One region of the Halobacillus litoralis genome, then DNA from elsewhere that is predicted to be linked to it. Evidence: riboswitches for the same ligand, from Rfam matches in the RefSeq annotation. Region 1 holds a riboswitch; the other holds the start of a gene.
The links. Region 1 has a riboswitch for S-adenosylmethionine ahead of LC065_RS06395 (O-acetylhomoserine aminocarboxypropyltransferase/cysteine synthase family protein). Riboswitches for the same ligand answer to the same signal wherever they lie in the genome.

Region 1 (11,868 bases):
ACCATATTCTGTTTTGAATCCGTTCATACCTTTTTTATTAACCCTTTTTAAATAGGGACATTACATAAGCGGCACGGGGCAAACATGATAGAACCATCCATAAAAAACATGGATGGAAACTTGTTTTGGGAGGAGTTTTTTTCCATGAAATCGATTTTTCATCGAGCACTGGGTGAGCAATTCCATAATCTTCATCCAGAGCTTCAAAAGAAGTACGGATTAACGAGTAAACAAAATCTAATGATCCTTGGACAAGGGAGAATGACTGAAATCAGAGGGACACATCCATTACTGCGACCTTTCCTTCAGGTGGGAACAAAAGATCATCTTGTGTTTGCAGAACGAGGGAAAGATGTGCCATTCACCCTTGAGAATTATATCTATGTAGATGAAAGAGGACGAGAGACGATCAGTTGGATTCGAAGGTTTTTCTTCCCTTACTCTATTCGAGGTTTTGATGCAGCAATGCGATTCGATGAAGAGAAAGGTTGTATCGTTGATGATCTCGGAAAGACAGGGCTTCTACAAACAGAGCTCGACATCCATGTCACTGCAGAAGGCGGACTTTATATGGAGTCTAAAGCAATGAATCTAGATGGACTCATGTCTATGGCCAATCCGACGACCAGTGTATACGAGCATTATGATGAAGAGGAAGGAGCTTTTCGGGTGCATGTACACACGGAGCACCCGCTCTTAGGAACGCTTCTCATGTATGAAGGGACAGTCCATACGGAATTTTTACCAATGACTTTTAACAATATACCTGAACGCGGCGTCTTAGACTGAAGGAGGGACAGCAGTGACAAATCATAAAAATGATGGAAACGAGAACATTCATACTGATTTTTCAAGCCGGATGACCTATGGTGAATACTTGAATTTGAATGAACTGCTATCTGCCCAAAATCGGCTATCCTCCCATCATGATGAGATGCTCTTTATTATCATTCATCAAGTCAGTGAACTATGGATGAAGTTGACGTTACATGAACTTCAAGCAGCTATAGAAGCCATCAGGGAAGACCAAATGCAGGCGGCTTTTAAGATGCTGGCACGCGTATCCAGCATTCAGAAACAGATTATTCAAGCGTGGGATGTACTTTCGACATTGACCCCGTCAGAATATATGGAGTTCCGTGATCATCTTGGACAGGCTTCCGGATTCCAATCCTATCAGTACAGAATGATTGAATTTGCACTGGGGTATAAAACCCCTCACGTATTAAAGATCTACGCAAAAGATCCTGATCTGCATCATCGACTTGATGGGGCTTATCGTGCACCAAGCCTTTACGATGCTGCCATTGAGAAGTTATCGGATTCTGGTTTTCCGATTTCAGAGAAATTGTTGGACCGCGATTACACACAGCTTTATGAAAAGGACTCGAGCGTAGAAGTTGCCTGGACGAATGTCTATAAAGATGTGGAGCAATATTGGGACTTGTACCAATTAGGGGAGAAGCTTGTTGACATTGAAGACAGTCTCCAGCAATGGCGTTTCCGTCATATGAAAACCGTCGAACGGATCATCGGTCACAAAAAAGGCACGGGCGGATCTTCGGGTGTCGGCTACTTAAAGAAAGTCCTCGACCACCGCTTCTTTCCCGAACTATGGGACGTCCGCACCAACATCTAGAACTTTCCTTTTGGGAGAGTTCTTTTTTTTATGCCGTTTTATGGCAGGATTCTTGAAGGCTCAGTTTCGAGATGTTCTCGGGAATCGCTGCCTGGGTTAAGCGTCAGTGGAGGCTGGGAAGCTACTGAATTCCTGCGGGGATGACGGAGAGCCTCCTATGGGGTGTGCGGGAAAGTTGAGAACCCGGAAGGCTGAGCCTGAGGAGGCTCAGGGCCCGCCCCATGGAAGCGAACCTTTTCCCGAATTGCCTAAAATCACACAGACGCCTCGATACTGAGTATTCCACAATTGGGAGCGTTCAAGAAATAGGGGGGTTGTTGAATTAACTTAATTTACTGAATATATCGAAGTAATTAAGTCATTGTTACATTTGTGTTACAATAGATTGTGTGACTATGAGATAAAGAGGGAAAATCATGAGACAACCGATTATATATACCATTTTGTTTGTTTTGTTGACGGCGTCCGGCTGTTCTTTCATTGCAAATGCTAATGAAGAGTCGGGAGAGAAGACGGGTAATCAGGAAATGTATAAAGTGAGTATAGAAACAGATATCAATGAATACGAAGAGTATCACATGACTGCGCATTATCCACAAACACCGAATAACCAAATTGACCAAACTATTATAGATTATGTGAATCAGCAGAAAGCTTTGTTTAAACAAGAAAGCTATAAAAGTAAGCAAAAAAATGATGGAAGCCAGTCGCATGAACTGCACATTGATTTTGAAGTCATTCATCAAAACCAACGTTTTTTTGTTGTGAGGTTTATAGAAACCATGGACCTTGGTGAAGACGGCGTCATGACCAACCAAACCATCATGAATTTCGATAAGAAAAATGGCAAAGCTTTGTCGCTGGAAGAATTATTCAAAGAAGACATCTATTATGTTGATCGTCTTCACTCCTGGACGAAAGAGAAATTGATAGATGCCGGTGAAGAACACTCGAAGATTCTGGATAAGCTTGAGGCTAAACCTGAATTCTACGAAAATATCGCTATGACGGGTGAAGGAGTCCTTGTATTTTTAGATGATCCAGCTAATGGGGAACCATTTCGTGTGATGATCGAAAAGGATAAAGTATCTAAACTTCTTCGTTCAGAGTACAAAGATGCCATTAAAGAGACGCCTGAAGCAACGTCTGATCCCACTACCGAGGATCAGGGAAGCGATATGAAATACCAGGATTTTTCTTTAGAAAACCATCTGCATGAGGAAGGGAAAGAAGTGGCATTAACCTTCGATGATGGTCCTCATCCGGAAGTGACTAGAAAAATCCTTGATGTACTGGACAAGTATGAAGCGAAAGCCTCTTTCTTCATGATCGGAAAACGTGTGGGTTACTATCCCGAAGTGACTCAGGAAGTGAGTGAACGCGGGCACGAAATTGGCAACCATACGTGGAATCACCCCCGTTTGAGTCGCTTGTCTGATGACCAAATCCATCAGCAGATCTCATCGACTCAAACGATTTTGGAACAAGTGACCGGACAGAAGGTAGATTTACTGCGATTACCTTTTGGAAACATGCCTTCTGCCAGCTATCAAGGAGAAGGTAATGTTGTTCCGTGGACCATCTATTCTGAAAAATGGGAAGACCTAAAACCGGAAGCGGTAGCTGAAGATATTCTTTCTGAAGTAGAAGATGGTTCCATTATTTTGCTTCATGACCTTCAACTTTCTACAGTGGAAACCGTAGATCTTTTATTGGAAAAACTGACAGCTAAAGGATATAAAGTCGTTCCTGTCAGTCATTTTAGTGATAAACAAGAAAACCGTTCCGTTTTGGATTAAAAACGGAACGGTTTTTATTTTGCTTATACGGGTGGAAGTGTCATCGACAGGGAATTATTTTAATTGTTCTTCCACCCATTTGCCCCAACGGTCGAACTCTACGAGAAATCCATCATGACCATAGTCGGTGGATATGTGATGGTGCTTCCCTTTATTGCAGGAGATAGAGAAGGGGTGGATCAAGGCTTCCGGATAAAGAAGGTCGTGTTCAAAGCTGAAGGTATGAACCTCTGCTTTGTATTGCTTAGCTGCTTGTGCCCACCCATTTCTTCCTCGTCCGATGTCATGGTTGTTCATCGCCTCTAGAAGATAAAGATAGCTGTTGGCATCAAAGCGTTCTTTGATCTTATCGCCTTGATAATCCAAATAAGATTGGATTTCATAAGAGGTATCGGCGTGATAGGACCGGTCGAACCTTTTTTCAAATAAGGTACTGCTTCTGTACGTGACCATCCCTGTCATCCGGGCAATTTCGAATCCCTTTAGATCTTCATTGGAATGATAGTCTCCATTTCGGAAGTGGGGGTCACTCTTGATGGCACGAGCACCGATATGATTAAAAGCGATGCCGTAATCACTTAAATAAGGAGTCGCTGCGAGAATGAATAGTTTTTTCATAAAATCAGGGTAAAGCAGACCCCATTCGTACGTCTGCATACCTCCAAGCGATCCGCCTGCTATCGCATGGACATGAGTGATGTCTAAGCGATGTAAAGCTTTATATTGAGCGTGGACCATGTCCCGAATGGTAACTGTCGGAAAGGTTTGACGGTATGGTTCGCCTGTGTCTGGATTCATGCTCGCAGGCCCTGTAGATCCGTGACATCCACCAAGAACATTGAAGGTGATCACTTGATAGCGATTGGTGTCGATGGGACAATCTTCACCGATTAAACCGGCCCACCAGCCACGTTCATCCCTTGAACCGACGGCGAGCTGGTTGCCCGTTAATGCGTGGCATACGAGGATGACGGGAGCATTTGTCGGCCCGTATCTTTCGTAGGCAAGTTCGACATTCGAAAGTTTCTCACCAGACTCGAAGGTGAAAGCGCCGATCGATATCGATTGATTGGTTCTTGGGTGGCTGGTGGGGTTTTGTAATGACATGCTTTTCATGCTCCTTTCTTTCACTAGACTGATACGAGGGAAGTGGAAAAATCTTTCCCTGACCGGATATTCACAACAGCCTCATAAAGGCTTACCCCTGAAATGATGGCTGCATCTTCGTGAGTGATTGGTTTACGTGACCATAGAAGGGTTGGTTTAACTTCCTTCGCTATGTTCAAGACATCCTCATTTGCTTCCTCCACATAGACAATATCCCAGTTGACATTCGTTACTTTTTGAAGATCTTCAATGTGAGAGAAGGTAACAACTTCGAATCCCAGTCTTTCCAGCTTGCTCTGCTCTACAAGAAGAGCACTTGAGCCAACAATTCCGATTACTCTTTTTCTCAATTCCCCGTTCGAACGATCCAGGGAGGAAGATAAAACAGGCTCTGCCACATGCTTGCCTTTCCCGTAGGGTTTCTTATATCCAGTGGCGTGGAAAATGGCGTTGTCCAGGTCCTGAATTAAATCTTCTACAGACTCTAACCCGACAGACAAGCGGACAAGTTCTTCTGTTACACCTGATTTACTCAAGTTTTCATCGCTTAATTGCTGGTGGGTTGTAGAGGCCGGGTGGATGATTAAAGATTTAGCATCTCCGACGTTTGCTACATGCGACCAGATGGTGCTTTGATCAATTAGTTTGCGTCCTGCTTCACGCCCTCCTTTAATTCCGAAAACAACGATCGATCCATGACCGTAGTGGAAATATTTTTTTGCCAGGGAATAAGTGGGGTGATCCTTCAAGCCTGGATAATTCACCCATTCAACCCCTTCGTGATGGTTCAAATATTCGGCAATTTCCAAAGCCTGATCGGCATGTGTTTTCACTCGCAAGTGTAAAGTTTCCAAACCCTGCAAAAGTAAGAAAGCGTTTTGTGGGCTGAGACATGCCCCTATGTCTCGAAGCAGCTGTACGCGTAATTTTATGGCGAAAGCAGCGGGACCTACATCGATCCCGAATCGGATGCCGTTATAGCTTTCATCAGGCTCCGTAAATCCTGGGAATTTTTCATGATTCCAGTTGAAACGTCCACTATCAACGACAACACCTCCAATAGCCGTGCCATGTCCGCCAATCCATTTAGTGGCCGAGTGCACTACGATGTCAGCACCCCAATCAATCGGTCTACAGACATATGGGGTAGCGAATGTATTATCAATGATGAGAGGGATGTGGTGGTCATGAGCGACATCTGCAATCGCTTCAATGTCCAATACATTCAAGCTCGGATTACCGATCGTTTCAGCAAAAATCGCTTTTGTATGAGGAGTAATCGCCTTGGCGAATGATTCCGGATCATCTTCTTCAACAAAATGGACATTGATCCCATAGCGGGGGAGGGTGTGGACAAACAAATTGTAGGTCCCTCCATAGAGGTTTGTTGAAGTCACAATATCATCACCGGCTTTAGCGACATTCAGAATAGCCATCGTGATCGCAGACATACCTGATGCTGTCGCCACCGCCGCGGCCCCGTCCTCAAGAAGAGCGAGTCGTTGTTCAAATACATCGACGGTCGGGTTTCCGATGCGTGAATAAATGTTTCCAGGTTCCGCAAGCGAAAAAAGATTTTGAGCATGTTCCGTATCATTGAAAACATACGATGTCGTCTGATAAATCGGTACAGCGCGGGACCCTGTAGCTGGATCCGGTTCTTGACCGCCGTGAAGCAAATTCGTTTCAGGACCGAACGTATGGAATGGTGTACTCATGAAAAGTTCCTCCTCTGCTTTTTTCTAGGGCATCCACTTTGTAGAAGAGGGAAAACGAAAAGCCCTCTTCTGTAAGTAAGAAGAGGGCTTTATGTATCTCATACCTCCCCTTATCTTTCAGATCATGTGATCTGTAGGATGTAGCACCTTTTCAAGGTAATACCTTGAAGGTTGCCGGGCGTCGTAGGGCCTAGTCCCTCTGCCGCTCTCGATAAGAGTTGTTTTTATTCAATTTTTCTGACTTGTTTGAAATTATAAAGGCGTCTTTTCTCATTGTCAAACAATTTTGATACGTTTGAACCCTCCTAGCTGTGGGAATGGATAATTAAGTCTATGAGATAGGAGTGAAGTTCATGAAACAATATAGTGTTGTACCTAATAAAGATGTAACCGGCTGGTTTGTAAAAATTGAAGATGTCGCTCCGACAGATCTTTATGATGAGCGTGATACTGCGGTTGCTAAAGCAGAAGAAATCGCAAAGGAAAACAAACCGAGCAAACTTCAAATCTTGGATCAAAACCATGAAGTTGAAGAAGAGCGCACCTACTAACTAAAACTCCCCACCGCGGGAGTTTTTTTATGTGCAATTATCTATAATCAGTTATTAAAGTATATGGCAGGATTGTTGAAGGCTCAGTTTCGAGATGTTTGTGTGCGTTTAGGGGCTCCGGGAAACCGTTCGCTTTCCATGGGGCGGGCGGTGAGCCTCCTCGGACTTCGTCCTGCGGGGTCTCACCTGTCCCACACGTCCCATAGGAGTCTCACCGTTTCCCTCCGCCCCTTGGCCGTATGAGTGTCTCGAAACCACTTCTAGAATATGCAGTTATTTAGCTTGATACAGGGCGCTTTATGCTTATAACAGTAGTATAGTGGAAGACAATCCAAATGGGTAAAGGGGTTCGTTTCTCACATTCATCGAATGGGGTGGTTGGGAAGCTGCGAGACTCCCGCGGGAATGGATTGGCTGGCTAGACCCCACAGAGCGGAGCTGGAGGAGGCTTGCCGTCATCCCCGCAGGAAAGCGAGCGGCTTCCCAACCACCCCTAGCGCTTATTATGGCAACGAACCACGGAAACATCTCGAACTGAGTCTCCAACTGAAGGGAGCTTATCTACAACTGACCACTCTAGAGTTTTCGTGGTACTCCAGTTATGATGGAGGTAAACGATACGTGAAGGTGTGTGCAATCATGAATGCTCATTATGATGTCATTATCGTCGGTGCACGTGTAGCCGGCGCAAGTTTAGCTATATTGTTAGGAGAAATGGGGAAGAAGGTCCTCCTTGTTGATAAAGCCAGTTTTCCAAGTAATACATTATCCACTCATTTTATGTCCCACACAGGATTCTTAGAAAAATTAGGCGTGCTTAAGCAACTCGAAGAGTCGGGTTTGAGAAAAGTAACGAGAATGAGGACCTATATTGGGAGCAGTTTCGTAGAAGGACCAAGGACGTCCTATACCATCATTCCAAGAAGAGACAAGCTCGACTCCATGCTGATTGATCGAGCGGTCACTTTCCCATCCGTCCATTTCAAACCCGATACCGCGGCACGAGAATTGATCTGGGAAGAGGAGAAGGTCGTTGGCGTCAGTCTAATAGAAAAAGGGAGCCCACAAGATTTCTATGCTGATTTGATCGTTGGGGCTGATGGGAAAAACTCGAACATTGCTCATTGGACAGGTGCAGAGAAGTATGAAGAAACCAAGCCTTTGCGCCCGGTCGTCTACGGGTATTTTGAGGGGGTAGAGCCTTTACCGGAACCTGCTACAGAGATCTTTCTTCATGAAGGTCGAATTGGCTTTGTTTTTCCAATGGAGCCCAACCGAGACTGCCTGGGCATAGAAATCCATCCAGAAGAATTCAAATCGATGATGAAAAACCCGGAAGAATCGTTTAAACAAACGTTTGATCAAATGTACGGAATGAAGGAAAGAATGAAAGGTGCCAAGCTTCAAGGGAAGATCATTGGAACACCAGGCATGCCGAACTTTTTCCGAACGGCGTATGGTGATGGCTGGGCATTGATCGGAGATGCTGGCCACAGCAAAGACCCGAGTACAGGGTTAGGGATCAATGATGCATTTATGCAGTCATTCTTATTGGCCGATGCCTGCTTGAAGATCGATGAAGGAGTAACGGTGGATGAAGCAATGGAGGAGTTCGCAAGGAAGAGGGACGAGCAGCTTTTCCCTGGTTTCCAAATGACCCTTCATTACATCCAGTCCTTAAGAAAATGGACAGATAATGAATTGGCTTTGTTTCAATCGATGGCAGCAAATCCAATGGTATGGAACAAACTGGTCCCCAATTTATCCCGTCATTTAGAAAATGATGCTGCAGATTTTCCTCTTCTTCATACAGCGATGCAAATGGAAGCAGAACAGTTCGGATTTAAAAAGGAATCCTAGCGATAAAAGTAGAATGTAGGTAATGAGGTGATCAAGATGGAATGGACGAAAGAAACCGCATTTACAAAATTGCAGGAAATCTATAATGATAAAGTCATGCAGGATGAAAAACGGAGAGTTTTCCAACAGGTGCACAACCATTTGCAACAACATCTCGATGATTTGGCTGTCCAATCGGGTTTGAAGGAAAAAGCGCAGGAACAGCTGAAGTTCTTTAAGGAATATACGTTCATGCCAGGAGACAACTTGTTTCAGTCGATGCGCTACGTGTTCTTAATTGCCCGTGGTGAAAAAGAAAGAGATCCTGAAGAGACACGTCAGCATTTGAACCGCATCTACCGTTCACTTTACCAGCCGGCAGGGCTTAAAAACCCTTATATTCCTGATTCCTTTTGGGAAACCCCGCTTGGTGTAGCTTGTTTAGTCGCAGAAGAAGGCGTAGAAGCTGTCTATCCAATTCTCGATGAAGTACTAGAAGCAGAACGTGTATAACAAAAAGCTCAGGCCAGATGCCTGAGCTTTTTATATAACCATAGAATTGGGAGACTCTTTTTATAATTGATAGTATTTTTTGATGCTGGCGATCGTTTCGGTGTAAAGTGAGGAACCTTCGAGGTTTGCCATCATTCCCTTTAAAATGGCAGATCGAGGCTGTTCCTTCTTCATCTCTTCAGTCAGGACATGCACCGTATCTTTAATCTCCTGGTCTCCTTCGTTGGCTAGTTCCTCTAAACTAGATAGCAATCGCTCTTTTTCTTTTCCATAGAAGGTAGCAGGTAAGAGCTGGCGCATGGTTCCTTCCGTTATGACTGGTTGGTCACCACTCTTTTCAAAACCTTCGACAATGTAGTCTGTTCTGCGTAACATCGCTTCCGTTAGGGCCTCGAGGTCTAAATCAGCCCCTTCAATAATGATTAGATCCATATACCCTTTGAACATTCCCTGCAGGATCAGGCTGACCTCCCATCCGGTTTCACTCACCCGCTCCTGATAGATGTTTTGCAAGTGGGTTTTGTAGAAAAGATAGGAGTTCACACGCATCTGAGTGAGGAATTGTTCAATGTTTTCATTAAAGGGAATGGCTTGTTCACGGATTTGCATAATGATGAATTCACGGTGATCGGCTAGTTCTTCGAATGTGACCTGCAATTGTTTCTTAAACTTAGTACGATCATCAGCATCGAGCTTTTGAATTTCGTCAATGCGCGTCTGAATCCGTTGATAATAATAATTGAAAATGTCGAGCAGCAAAGCATCTTTCGATTTGAAATGGAGATAGAATGCTCCTTTGGATATTCCGCATGCACTTGCGATTTCCTGAACGGAAGTAGAGCTGAATCCTTTTTTGGCAAACAGTTTGATGGACTGTTCGATAATATATATTGATTTTTGTTCCATGGTTGTCGCTCCTTCAAACTTGGAGAAGTTGATGTTTTCTCTTGACCTCTGACCAGTTGGTCATTTATATTTTATAGTGTTATGACTAACTGGTCAATAAAGGGGAGAGTTGAGTATGAAACGAATCATCGATTTTTCGATGAACAACAAATTTGCAATTTGGCTGATGACAATCCTCATTACCGCTGCAGGTTTATATGCTGGATTGAATATGAAGCTTGAAACGATACCAGATATCGAGCCACCGATCATTACGGTGACAACGACGTATCCAGGGGCTACACCAGAAGAGGTGGCTGATCAAATATCAGAACCACTTGAACAGCAAGTGAGCAATTTAAGTGGAGTGAAGACAGTCAGTTCTTCATCTTTTCAAAATGCTTCTTCGCTTCAGTTGGAATATAGCTTTGATAAAAGTTTAGATGAAGCAGAGGATGAATTGCAAGAAGCCGTCAATCAAGTGACTTTGCCGGAAGGAGCAGAAGAGCCTTCCGTATCTCGTCTGAACTTCAACGCTTTTCCTGTCGTGAGCTTGAGTGCCATCAATGGAGATGGGTCTCTTGAACAATTGACGACAACAGTAGAAGAAGAGATTGTGCCTTCTCTTGAGGGGCTTGAAGGTGTTGCGGATGTGCAGGTTTCCGGGCAGCAGCTTGAAGAAGTCCGGATTGATTTGAATGAAGAAGTATTGAATGAACGGGGTCTCGACCAAGAAACCATTACAAGTTTCATTCAAGGGTCGGATGTTTCCTTCCCGCTAGGTTTGTACACGTTTGATGATACTCAGAAATCTGTCGTCATTGATGGAAACCTTACAAGTGTAGAAGAATTGAAAGAATTGAAGATCCCTGCTATTCCTTCTGCAGGAGGGGCTCAGCAAGGTCAACAAATGCCTTCGCAAGGAGCAGAGCAAATTCCTCCAGAAGCACAGCAAGGAGGTCAGGGACAGGGAGCGACGACCGGTGACATGCCAGCAATGGATGGCATTCCGACGGTCACCCTGGGCGAAATTGCTGATGTAGAGGTCGTTGGAGAGGCTGAATCCATTTCCCGTACGAATGGAGAAGATTCCATTTCCTTGCAGATTGTCAAATCACAAGAAGCGAATACGGTTGATGTCGTAAACCTTGTAAAAGAAGAAACAGAATCTTTCCAGTAAGAGCTGGATGGGGTAGAGTTTGTGTACTCCTTTGACCAGGGCGAGCCGATTGAAGAGTCTGTCAGTACCATGCTTAATAAGGCATTGTTTGGTGGAATATTTGCTGTCCTCGTCATCTTATTGTTCTTACGCAACATCAAGACGACACTGATCTCTGTCATTTCCATTCCGCTATCCTTATTGATTGCCATTCTATTCTTGAACTGGATGGACATCACTTTGAATATCATGACCCTCGGAGCCATGACGGTTGCGATCGGACGTGTGGTGGATGACTCGATTGTTGTTGTTGAGAACATATACAGACGGATGTCGTTATCGGAAGAGAAGTTAAAAGGAAAAGCACTGATTCGTGAATCGACGAAAGAGATGTTCATGCCGATCCTTTCATCGACGCTTGTAACGATCGCTGTGTTCCTGCCGCTGGGCCTTGTGGAAGGTACAGTCGGTCAAATATTCTTACCGTTTGCACTAACCGTAGTTTTTGCCTTGTTAGCCTCTTTGCTTGTGGCTGTTACCATTGTCCCGATGCTGTCTCATTCTCTATTAAAAGAATCGAAGATAAAGGGACGTACACATGAAGAAGGGGCAGGAAAACTCGCTCTTTTCTATAAAAAGGTCCTGAATAGTACGCTGA
Region 2 (11,868 bases), 1.5 Mb from region 1:
AAAAAAGGTGCATGCATAGAAGAAGAGAGTAGGCGTGAGAACATTAACACCTCGAAGCTTCCTGCAGTAGCAGCAATCACATTACTAAGAATGAAGACAGACATCAAGCTGATTAGTAATAGTTTTGGTGGGTAATTTATTGTACCCAGTCTAAGAATCGGCCCGAAGAAAGCGACTCCGACCGCATACATACTTAGTAATAAACCAGATGTTGAGATGGTAACATCAAATTCATTAGACAGTTGACTAAGCAAACCAGTCACAACATTACCTGTCATTCCTAAAGCAAAGGTACCTAGCACAAATACTGTTATTACTTTTTTAGATGAAGAATTGAAATTCAAAGTCTCCCCCTCGCATTATTTTTCGAATTTATAAAATACTTCATCATGATAACACATTGACTTCGAGCTACAAAAGCTGTCTTTAAGCTGTTTTTGAGCTGATTAGTTCTGTTTTTTTCTTGAAACTTCTCTACAACCAAGTTAATATGAACGGATATTGAAAATTCAGGAAAGAGGTGTATGAAGTGAAACGTTTCTTCCATTGAGTGTTTTTGAAGAGAGTGTTCCAAGTCAATCGTAGCTACCTGAGAAGCATGTATTACACAGCAGGCATTGTTATTCTCACGATGGGTATTGCTTTGACAATTCAGTCAAAGTTAGGTGCTTCCCCGTTTGATGCGCTCCTCGTCGGCTTATACCGGACGTATGGTTTAACGATTGGAAGCTGGGAAATCGTTGTTGGTTTTTCGATGATCATCGTCAATTCCATTGCTGAAAAGAGGCGGCCGGAATTCATTGCTTTGCTTACCTCATTCTTAACAGGAGTAGGTATCGATTTTTGGGTCCATAGCTTCAAGGGATGGATTGAGCCGGAAACAGTTATGGCTCAATATTTATGTTTACTTCTTGGGTTAGTCATTCTTAGTTTAGGCATTGCCGTCAATCTGCAAGCTGACTTTGCTCCCAATCCGTTTGACCGCATGATGCTTGTTTTAAGAAAATTAACTGGGTTGAATGTTTCTTACTCAAGAGCCATTATCAGTATCGTTCTCGTTCTGATCGCTGGTTTCTATGGAGGGGCAATAGGTGTGGGGACGCTAATTATCGCAATTCTTAGTGGCGTAGTGATTCATTATTTTATGGGGTATATAAACGGTTTGGACGGATGGCTGTCCAGGAAACTCCCAACGTACCATAATCAATAAGATATTTGTATTATTTGTATTTATGCTTCACTCATTCCTTTCGACCAAAAGGATTCGTAGTGATTCCGTATATCCCATTAAAGTTATATGAAAAAAAGCAGGAATAAATTAAAGAAAGTTTAAGAAAAAGTTTTTACACATTCAATAGTATCATGGTGCATTTCTCTATTAAGGAAGTGCACTTTTTTTATTCATTTGAATTCATCCCCTTTAACTAAGAGCGAAAAAAGATTTGTACAAATGATGAGGGACTAACAAAATCCGTTAGAAAATCTTGTATAATGGGTATGAAGTATAAATCAGTGGACAAGTCAAAATCCGTTTATTTTTTTAAAGGAATCTGTTTTTTTCTATGCGCCCGTTCAGTAAAATTCAGAGGAGGTGCCTATGATTGAATATGATGAATGAAAAAGAGACCTATGACGATCTCATGAATTCCTTTAAAAATGCACAATCGATAGAGGAAACCCGTTATTATTTTGTAGAAATCCAACAGTACTTAGATAATCTTCAATCAACCAATGAGCTGTCCATTACGAAACGCCAATTGGAAGAGTATCAACGGTTGAGAAAGGAATTGATTGACTCTACGTCGAAGAAGGAAGTCAGGTATTATGAAGATCAGATCCATGAATGGTTAAATAAAATCCACGTTTAGGTTGGTATAAGTTGTTATTGCAGACATTATTTTGCAAAATAGTATTTATTTTCTGATAATAATAGTGTACACTATAGTTACGGTGTTCATTATAGTGGGATACCTGTATTTAAAAAAATAACGGATTTAAACGGAGCGGCGAGCTTGGTTGAGGATTTAGTGCATAGTAGCGTATGTTTCTAAGTTTCTTTCTACCAACTGCCGCTCTTTTAGTCTAGGGGGAAAATTTCTTATGAATACGATACTTATTGCTGGGTGTATCGGGGGGATGACAGGCATTGTCTCTCATTTAATGAGAAATGGAAAGGTGCTGATCTTCCCTAAAAAAAGAAAACGGCCCAAGGGGATCTATTTAGGGTTCATGGCAGATTTCCTTATCGGGGCGGCAGCTTCAGTTTTCGCCGTTACCTATATTATCCCCGAGCCTGAGGTATTAAGGTCGCTTATCGGAGTTTCTATATTAGCGGGAATGACAGCGGAAAATGTATTGTTAAAAAGAGAATTGAATGTAGAAAAAGCGAAAGTAGAAGGATTGGATCGGATCAATAAGAGATTAAAATAGATAGGATCTACTCCAATCCTTATTTTTTCTTCAAAGTTGATGTCCTCTCGAATCCTCTTCTTCTACCCATACTAAAAAATAATCCCCTTTTTACCCCATCATTACACAAACGTGTAGTTTAATACATACTTAGATGGATAGCTGAATGCTGGATAACCCGTCATTCCGCGTAGAGCCCTGAACTTAAATGAATGAAACGTTGAAAACGGCCTGTCCATATTTCGGACAGGCCGTTTACTTATGCTCTCGTTTTATAAGAAGTAATATGATCCTGCAGCGTGTCGTCATTGCCGAACAGGAAGTGTTTCTCCATATCCGGGGAATACCTGGAGTTTACAGCTGTGCGGCCGACGGATTCTGCTACTTCACGAAGCATAGCAGGAGAAGCTCCACAGCAGAGTCCCAGGTAGTTCACACCAATGCTGTGCGCTTCTTTGGCCCACTCCGCAAGTTCATACCTGTTCGTGTAGAGCGGATCCAGGGATGTTGGGAACGTGGTTTCCGTTGGAAGTGTACAGGCACAGCCTCCGTCCGGCAGGTTGAAGAAGGTAGGGTGTTCTTCCGTCGTGCGGTAAGGAATGGGAAGGGCACCTACATAACCGTCTACCGTATGTCGGATCTTTTCTACATATGGCTGCATCGTCGCTGGACCGCGGAAGCAGTTCATACCGACGACAAGCGCGCCTTTTTCTTCTAATAAGCGGCAGGCTTCTTCCACTTCGTAGCCATCTCGCAGAATATTTTCTCCCATCAGACCGAATGTGATCACGGCAGGTAGGTCATGTTTTTGAATTTCTTCGAGAGCAATCAACGCTTCTTCGTAATAATAGAAGGTCTCGCCATTTACAAAATCTACGCCTTCTTCCTTACACCAGCCGATCATCTCTGCAAACATGCTTCTTGTTTTTTCAACAGCTTCAGGATCATCCGGGTTGAACAAGTTCGTGTTGGAAATGTTCCCGGCAACGAGCGCTTCTTCCTCGGGGTGCTCCTGAGCAACTTCTTTAGCCAGGCGGATGGCCTGACGGTTAAGCGGCTCTAATAGTTCCTCTTTGCCGATGATTCTCATTTTCTCGCGGTGCCCGTTATAGGTAAAGGCTAAGACGACGTCGGAGCCTGCGTGCATAAAGTCACGGTACGTCTGTTTCAGTGCCTGTGGGTTATCGAGGGCTACTTCAGGAACAAAGGATCCAGCCTGTAAATAGCCGCGGCGCTCCAGCTCAAATAAGTATCCTTCTCCACAAATGACGGGTCCATCCTGTAATCTCTGTTCTAATGATCGTTTCATTTCATTCCACAACCTTTCCATTTTGTATGAGTCTTTTATTAGAAAGCTAGCCCCCTTTTAACAGGGACACGCTGACTTTCTGCCAGGCATGAGCTGACATTGGTTCAACTCTGTTCGGAAATCATTTTCTTAAAAAAATAAAGGACCTCCTTGGATAAGGGGTCCTTTGTGTTTAAAGAGTCTCCTTATCTTCAAGGTAGAACAACTACCTTCTGGATTTAGCACCGTGCCAATGGCTCTGGCTGGTTGCTGAGGTATCAAAGGGCCAGTCCCTACACCTCTCTGGATAAGTTTCGCAATTATATAGTTTTGGAAAACCGTTGGATACGTGTTGTAAAGCGTATCCTCAAATCAATAGTAGATGTTTATCATTTCGCTTGCGATTTAGAATACAGGAAAATGAAGTAAGAATCAATGGAATTTTCAGAAAAAGTTTCGGGATTCTGTTTGAAAGTACCTGCAGCTCTTTCCACAAAAATAGAAACTTATGGTAATCTTGGTTTGAAGACTTAAACAGGTCCTATCTTTTAGGAGCAAGCAAATGAACGAAAGCAACCTTCCCATACATATGGTTTAATTCCTCAACGACACCAGTAAAGATTAGGCGTTTGAATAATGAATGGCATTAGAAAAAGATACCCAAGTATAAAAGAGCATGTTTCATTATCAACCTTATCAAGCCAGAATATCAGTGATGATGGCACCAACGTAGCTTTTGTCAAAAATACAGCGGACTAATAAAAATATCTAAGTTGAATGAGTAGGGAAGGTAATAAAGGATCAATTAAAAAGTGACTAGGGGAGAGAAAGAAATGGATGTATCTATTCGAACAGCCGAGCAGCACGATTATGAATCATTGTTGCCTTTATTTAGGCAGGTTCATGAATTCCACGTTCGTGTAAGACCGGATTTGTACAAAGAGAATGCAACTCCAGTCGAGGAAGAGTTCTTTGAAAGTCAGGTGATGGATAACAAACAGCACATGTTTGTCGCTACCTTAGGCAATGAGATCGTGGGAGTTGTAGTGACTAAGGAAGATGAAACACCTGAGAATTCTTTTGTCAAAGCGAGGAAGGTTTTATCTATCAATAGTTTGTGTGTTTCTGAAACGCATAGAAACAAGGGGATCGGAAAAAAACTAGCGGCCCACGTTTTTGATTTCGGAAGGAGCCTCAAGGTCGATAGTGTGGAATTGGGAGTATCTGAGAAGAATACTGCTGCCATAGAATTTTATCGGTCCATGGGGATGACAACAAAGAGTAGAAAAATGGAGATGAACTACAACGAAGGAGAGTAAGTTTCTTCCTAGTTCTTATACTTTTTGAAGCGTGCGCTTCAAACTTCCAGCCGAGACTCAATCGGTACAAGTCCTATGAAAGGTATAATCCTCTTAATAGTCGTTACATTTCCTTGAACCGGAATAAATGAAAGGGAGGGATATTATGATTAAGCCCCGTGCATTACAAGAGGGGGATCGGGTAGCAGTTATTGCGCCGGCGGGACCCCCGGATCGAGAGCACTTAAGCCAGGGAATACGTGTATTGGAAAAAATGGGTCTTGAAGTCATCATTGGACGCCATGTGTTCCAAACCGATGAAGAGCATACAACCGTCGATCAAAAGCGACTTGCTGATTTACATGAGGCCTTTAATGATCCTACGATCCGCGGAATTTTTTGCGCTAATGGAGGATTCGGCACAGCAAAGATTGCCCCTATGATTGATTACGAAAAGATAAAAAATCACCCTAAAATATTCTGGGGGTACAGCGATCTCACATATCTGCTTCATGCTATTTACAACTTTAGTGGTCTGGTGACTTTTCACGGGCCGATGGTGGCCTCAGATCTTAATGATGAACAGAGAACAGAAGAGACAGCAGCCTCGTTTTCATCTCTATTTACAGGCGAGATTATGACCTATGATTCTAACCGGTCAATTCTAAACACGCTCGCACATGGTAAGGGAGAAGGACGTTTAGTGGGAGGGAATTTAACACTCCTCACCAACGGTTTGGGCACGCCTTACCAAGTAGATACCAGAGGGGCCATCTTACTACTTGAGGAAGTTGCAGAACCACCGTTTCTTATTGATTTGAAGCTTACTCATCTTCAACAAGCGGGTGTCTTCGATGACGTGCAAGGTGTCGTATTAGGGAATTTCCAAGTGGAAACAGAAGAAGAATCGGAGTTGAAAAAAGTGCTTCACCGTTTTTTCGCTGGTTCTCCATTTCCTGTTGTTGAGAAATTTCACTTTGGTCATTGCCAGCCGAATTATGGTGTACCGTTTGGGGTAAACGCAAAGCTCACAACGTCGCCGCCTCAATTGGTCGTTGATTCAGGTGTGAAATATTGATTTCGAACAACTATAGGTGAGCTGGGTATCGCCTTTTTATATGTTGAAAAAGTTATGTAACATAGTAATAGTTGGAGGTTGAAAATGGATTTATTAAAACAATCAATAGATATGGCAGCTTTGTATGAAAAGAACCCAAAGGTTAAAGCCATTCTTCTTGCTGGTTCTGTGTCTAAAAACTTACAAGATGAACATTCAGATATTGAATTACATATTTTATGGTCAATTCCACCAACGGATCATGAACGGAAATCTCCCATTGAACAAATAAATGGCACCATTCTGTCCTATCACGCTTATGAAGATGAAGAATGGTCGGAAGCCTACTTAACTCGGGACGGTGTTAAATTTGAGATCAGCAGCTTTTTGGTTGAAACAGTAGAACGCTTCGTTTCCGATGTGGTGGATCAACACGATACCGATTATGACAAACAATGTATAATCGCTTCCATCCATGATGGTGTCAGTCTCTGCGGGGAAGAGAAAATCTCTGAATGGAAGAACAGGGTGGCTGCCTATCCTTCAGAACTTACAGAACGTATGATTTCAGAAAATCTATGGCTGGGTAATCGCTGGAATAACCGTGAAGCTCTCTTAAAACGGCAGGACTGGTTGATGCTCTATGATGTCCTGTGTGGAGTGCAGATGAAATTGTTTGGCGTTTTGTTTGGCCTGAATCGTATGTATGTTCACCACCCTGTTTTTAAATGGATGGAAAATAATATCGAACGGATGGAAATCAAACCGGAAAATCTCCACGCTCGTATGAACAAAACATGGATAGGGGACCCGGCAAGCGGTGTGAAAGAGTTAGAGGGTTTAATTGAAGAGGTTATGGAATTGGTAGAGGAATACCACCCTGGATTGGACATTAGCGAACAGAAGAATAGTATAGAATATGTTAAATAATAGGAACTTCAAAGGGTTTATTGAAACTTTCTCCAGACCAGATCAATCAAACCTTAGACATTGCCGGTAGTAAAGCTTTATTTTATCAATGCTGTAAAAGTTTGTGGCGGAATTAAGCAAACAGTAGGAGGGGGAAGAATGATCCGTGAACTTAATAAAGCTGAATTCTACAAATGCGAAAAGTTAACAAACGATGATGGACATTTAGAAGTTAAAGCGGTCATAGAAGGGAATAATCCTGGTCGGATTTTTGTAGATGATAACGATGCTCCTCAAACAGGACTGATCTGGCTGGGGAACCATGATGGTTTCTTCTTTATTGGAGATGAAGGAAATGAGTCATTTAATGACCATATCAACGGTTTTTTAAATCAAGTCATATTTCCTGAAGCAAAGAAGCTGGAGGTACATAATTTTATAGCCATCGGTCATCATCCCAGGTGGGAGAAGACCATTGAGAAGGTCTTTGGACATCGTGACATGCAGAAGACAAAGCAGAATGTGTATAAGTTGGAGAAAAGGCAGGATATCAATCAAAATGAACCTGATATGAAACAAGATTACATAGTATTTAAAATCACCAAAGATGTTTTTGAAAATCAGGATCATTCGCTTGAAAACATAGATTTTTTACACTCAAAGATATTAGAATTCTGGTCTTCTCCCATGGAATTTTTTCAAAAAGGGACGGGGTACGGTATTCTCTACCATAACAAGATTGTAAGCTTATGTTTTTCTGGATTTGTAGCTGGAAATGTGCACGGAATGGATATTGAAACCTTAGAGGACCATCAGGGGAATAAATTAGGGCAGAAGGGAGCCTATAGGGTTGTGAAAGAATGTGATAGGAAAGGATGGATTCCATACTGGGATTGTGAGGGGAGTAATACGCCTTCCAATAAAATTGCAGAAAATGTGGGATTGGATCTTTATTTAAAGTATCACGTGTACATCTTTCCTATTGATGCATAGGGAGGGACTATTGAAAGGGTCCTGGTATTCTTCCGGCGGAAGTAGAAGAGGGTTCTTCTAGGATGATTCCATCTCCCTCAACGAGTTATGAGGTTGAAGTGAAATTTACTCATGGTCAATCGCGGGTCTTTTTTTAAAACATTGTTTTAGTCAGAATATTTTGAGATGATTGACATTGAATCAGCATCATCAACTATCGACGGAGGTGGACGATTTGGAAATCCTTTCTTACCCGGTTGGGAAGACGAGAGAAACTCATGCAAAGCCTGTGAATGTATGGCGATTCTTTGCATGGGGTAACAAACGTTGATATCGTCATAAGATCGATGATTCATTTGGCTTTGCCCCTTATTATTTATTGATCATAAAAATAAGGAGCTGGCGGAAAATGAAATATGTGAATGCCAAAGATGCTTTACCGATAGAGTTGTTGAAAGAAGTACAAAAATATATTCAAGGGGAGACCCTTTATGTGCCCAAATCCGGGAATGCCCGGGAAAAGTGGGGGGGGCACGCACGGGTATCAGAAGAGAATTATCGGAGAGGAATAGGAAGATAAAAGAAGACTACGCAGATGGAAAGTCCATAGAAGCGATTGCGGGGAATTACCATCTCTCAGTAGAAACCATTAAAAAAATCATCTATTCCAGAAAAGAGATTACCTGATCAGGTAATCTCTTTTAGATGGTTTCGTTCTAAATAAAACTCGTCCTATTATTTGCGCATGTGACCTTTTATGATGAGAACAAGATTATGATAGGAGGAAAAATGATGAGTAAAGACATGATTAAGCTATTAGAGGACGATCGGGTTTATTTAAGGCCGTTGGAACAGGAGGATCTCGATTTATTTTATACAAAAGCTCTCTGGGATCGAGAAGGGAGAAGGCTGACGGGCACCCAAACGGTATTTAGTCGTAAGGGAGTTCAACATTGGTTTGATCGTATATCAATGGATGATTCCAGAGTTGATCTGGTCATCTTTTTACAGGAGACAGATCAACTGATTGGTGACATCGCTATGCTGGACATCGATTATCAAAACAGGAAATCTGTGTTTAGAATTTCAATTTTCGATAAAAAGTATTGGGGATATGGGTATGGTACAGAATCCATCTCCTTATTATTGCGTTATGGGTTTGAGATGTTGAATATGAACCGGATCGGGTTGGATGTATTTTCGTTCAATAAAAGAGCCTTGAAATGCTATCAAAATTTAGGGTTTCGAGAAGAAGGCAGGTTGAGGGATGATTTATTCTACGATGGGAAATATCATGATTCTATAGTAATGAGTATCCTGAAACGGGAATTTCATGAGTCTCCATGAGGGATTTCATTTACAGATTCTTATTGAGATTTGGTGAGACATAGGAATTCCTTGAGCCTAAGGGGCGAGGTTAACTTGTCTATATTCTGATGAGGAATTGACTTAGTACATACATAAGAAGTAATAGGCCGATTCCGATTGCGCTATATCCCAAACGTTTACGTTCCGACATCTTTTCCCCTTTGATCGCTTTCCAATCAGGATAAAAAAAGCCGATCACCCGGCTGCCTATGATACCGATCGTGATTAAAACAACAGCAAGAACTTCCATAAGAATGGCTCCTTTTTACCATACTAGTTTCCTTCTAGTTGCTAAGTAAAACAAAAAGGAGAGTCGTATGATCATCAGATATAATTGAAAAAGGAGATGGGAAGAGTGGATGCCAAGATTCGTGAAGTAGCAGAAGAAGAAGAAGGCTTTTCAGGATCTGTTGTCGTTGAAAAAGGAGAAGAAGTGGTCTATTCCAAAGGTTTTGGTTACAGAAACGTTGCCGAAAAGCTTCCTAACCAAAAGGATACCAGGTTCGGAATAGCTTCAGGTAGCAAGTTGTTCACAGCGGTAACCATCGCTCAGCTCGTTGAACAGAATCATTTCGCATACGATACACCTGTCCATCAGTTGTTGCAACAAAAGCTTTCTTGTATCGATGAACGCGTAACCATTCATCATTTGTTGACCCACACGTCAGGGATTCCTGACTATTTTGATGAAGCGGTGATGGACGACTTTTCGGAACTTTGGGAAGAGACACCGATGTATAAGATGGAGACACTGGATGATTTCGTACCGATGTTCAGAGATAAAGAGAAGATGTTCAACCCTGGAGAAAGATTTCACTACAATAATGCAGGGTTCATCGTTTTAGGTTTAGTCATTGAAGCAGTCGCAAACAAGCCTTTTACAACCTATGTCTCAGAAAACATCTTCAAAGCTGCAGGCATGCAAAGGTCTGGTTATTACCGTTTGGATCAGCTGCCGGAAAACACCGCGTTCGGGTATATAGAAAAGGAAGGTTCTTTAAAGACGAATGTGTACTCTATTCCGGTCGTCGGTGGGGCAGATGGTGGTGTTTTCGTAACCGCTCCGGATATGATTGGTTTTTGGGATGCGTTGTTGAGTGGAAAGCTTGTGGGTGAAAGACATATAGAGCGTTTGTTAACGAAACACGTAAAAGTCAAAGACGGTATTTCATACGGGTATGGCGTTTGGCTCGATGATATGGACGGAGAGACGGTTTATCATGCCATGGGGTATGACCCAGGTGTCAGTTTCCATTCATGCGTGTATCCGAAAGGTCATTGGAAAATAACGGTTCTTTCCAATAATGGTTCAGGAGCTTTTTCAATCGTGAAAGCGTTCGAGGAACTGTTCATAAAATAAATAAAGTGGAGGGGAACCCTCCACTTTATTCTGTATTGAAGTTTTGAGTACCGAAGTCTGTGATTTCGGTACTCACTTCCACCTTGAAGGTCATGTCCGGAAATATCTCACCCCAGTCTTTTTCATGTTTCTCCCAATACTCTGGTTCGTGAATTTGCACCCAATTGGATACATTAAGAAAATCAATACGGTATTCCTGTTGGGCGAGCTTCAGCACTTGTTCCACTTTTCCTTGGGTGACTTTGTTGGAAGCATCCTCAATTCCTTTTTTCCATCCTTTTCTATAGACGTCTCTTCCCGTCCCCCAGTCTTCCGCTAATGTGGTAGATGTTGCGATTTTAATCGTCATCTCCAGTTGCTCTCCGGTCACTTTGGTCTTGAATTTTGTATTCGAACCTTTGATTTCTAAAATGATCGGTCCATCATCCACCTTTTCTTCATCCAGGTAGATAAAACCGCCTTGCACCGTATTGTGTATATATCGGACGCCTTCCATATCCTCGACATCGATCCAGCCTACATAATTCGAACTCTCCGCATCAATGATTCCTGCACCAGAGGATTTGATTTTCCCCTCGTTTAACGTAATTCCAGGAATCAAAAAACTTTTATTTTCAGATATCAGTTGCGACAGATCACCGATGGATAAGTTCGTCGGGTTTTGATTGTTTTTTTGGAAGTTTTCACTAAGGGATTTGATCTGTATAGACGGAAAAAGTTCCTTTGCAGGCTCCGTATTTAGTATATCGAGGACGGGGTCCTTCGTTAGAAAAACAGGCGTCGTCCTTCTGAACTCATGATCTCGAATGAATAGGTCAATTACCTGGTCGGCGCGTTCTTTTTGAAACAAGGCCGTAGAAGCAAGGATGGACTTCAGGTGAGTGTAATTGGGCGGTCGGTTACTTTCCAACGAGTTGTTTCGGATGATCTCAAAAAAAGTCTTTCCTGATTGTGAAATGTTTTGATAAGGAGCGCTGTGCTGCTGGGCGCTGCTTTGCTGGGTCGGTATTCTTGCGGGAACTACATACTGATTAATCATCGTCAGTTCATCCTTTTCTTCATTGACATCCAGACCCATGCCTGTGACTATTCCGACATCTTCGATTTCTTTAATGTCCCAACATCCGGTCAACAAAAAAAGCATCAACAAGCCTGTGAAAATGATTTTACGTGGCATACGTGTTCCCCCTGATCAAGGATACAATCA

Region 2: another riboswitch for S-adenosylmethionine. It lies ahead of LC065_RS13805 (homocysteine S-methyltransferase family protein); the one in region 1 lies ahead of LC065_RS06395 (O-acetylhomoserine aminocarboxypropyltransferase/cysteine synthase family protein).

Annotation. Positions count from the first base shown of each region.
Region 1 covers NZ_CP129016.1:1,234,631-1,246,498, forward strand. The annotation lists gene LC065_RS06375 (DUF4166 domain-containing protein) at 145-789, shown strand; gene kynA (tryptophan 2,3-dioxygenase) at 803-1,639, shown strand; gene LC065_RS06385 (polysaccharide deacetylase family protein) at 2,056-3,438, shown strand; gene metX (homoserine O-acetyltransferase MetX) at 3,493-4,545, opposite strand; gene LC065_RS06395 (O-acetylhomoserine aminocarboxypropyltransferase/cysteine synthase family protein) at 4,569-6,263, opposite strand; SAM riboswitch class I at 6,371-6,481, opposite strand; gene LC065_RS06400 (DUF2188 domain-containing protein) at 6,617-6,814, shown strand; gene LC065_RS06405 (NAD(P)/FAD-dependent oxidoreductase) at 7,454-8,674, shown strand; gene LC065_RS06410 (hypothetical protein) at 8,711-9,166, shown strand; gene LC065_RS06415 (TetR/AcrR family transcriptional regulator) at 9,227-10,072, opposite strand; partial or broken gene LC065_RS06420 (efflux RND transporter permease subunit) at 10,188-11,868, shown strand, end outside.
Region 2 covers NZ_CP129016.1:2,705,653-2,717,520, forward strand. The annotation lists gene LC065_RS13785 (MFS transporter) at 1-344, opposite strand, end outside; gene LC065_RS13790 (YczE/YyaS/YitT family protein) at 566-1,210, shown strand; gene LC065_RS13795 (hypothetical protein) at 1,602-1,868, shown strand; gene LC065_RS13800 (DUF4257 domain-containing protein) at 2,101-2,430, shown strand; gene LC065_RS13805 (homocysteine S-methyltransferase family protein) at 2,669-3,718, opposite strand; SAM riboswitch class I at 3,901-4,011, opposite strand; gene LC065_RS13810 (GNAT family N-acetyltransferase) at 4,531-5,016, shown strand; gene LC065_RS13815 (S66 peptidase family protein) at 5,162-6,073, shown strand; gene LC065_RS13820 (DUF4037 domain-containing protein) at 6,158-6,982, shown strand; gene LC065_RS13825 (GNAT family N-acetyltransferase) at 7,121-7,954, shown strand; gene LC065_RS20530 (hypothetical protein) at 8,343-8,513, shown strand; gene LC065_RS13835 (GNAT family N-acetyltransferase) at 8,726-9,280, shown strand; gene LC065_RS13840 (hypothetical protein) at 9,360-9,551, opposite strand; gene LC065_RS13845 (serine hydrolase domain-containing protein) at 9,657-10,661, shown strand; gene LC065_RS13850 (Ger(x)C family spore germination protein) at 10,687-11,838, opposite strand; gene LC065_RS13855 (GerAB/ArcD/ProY family transporter) at 11,828-11,868, opposite strand, start outside.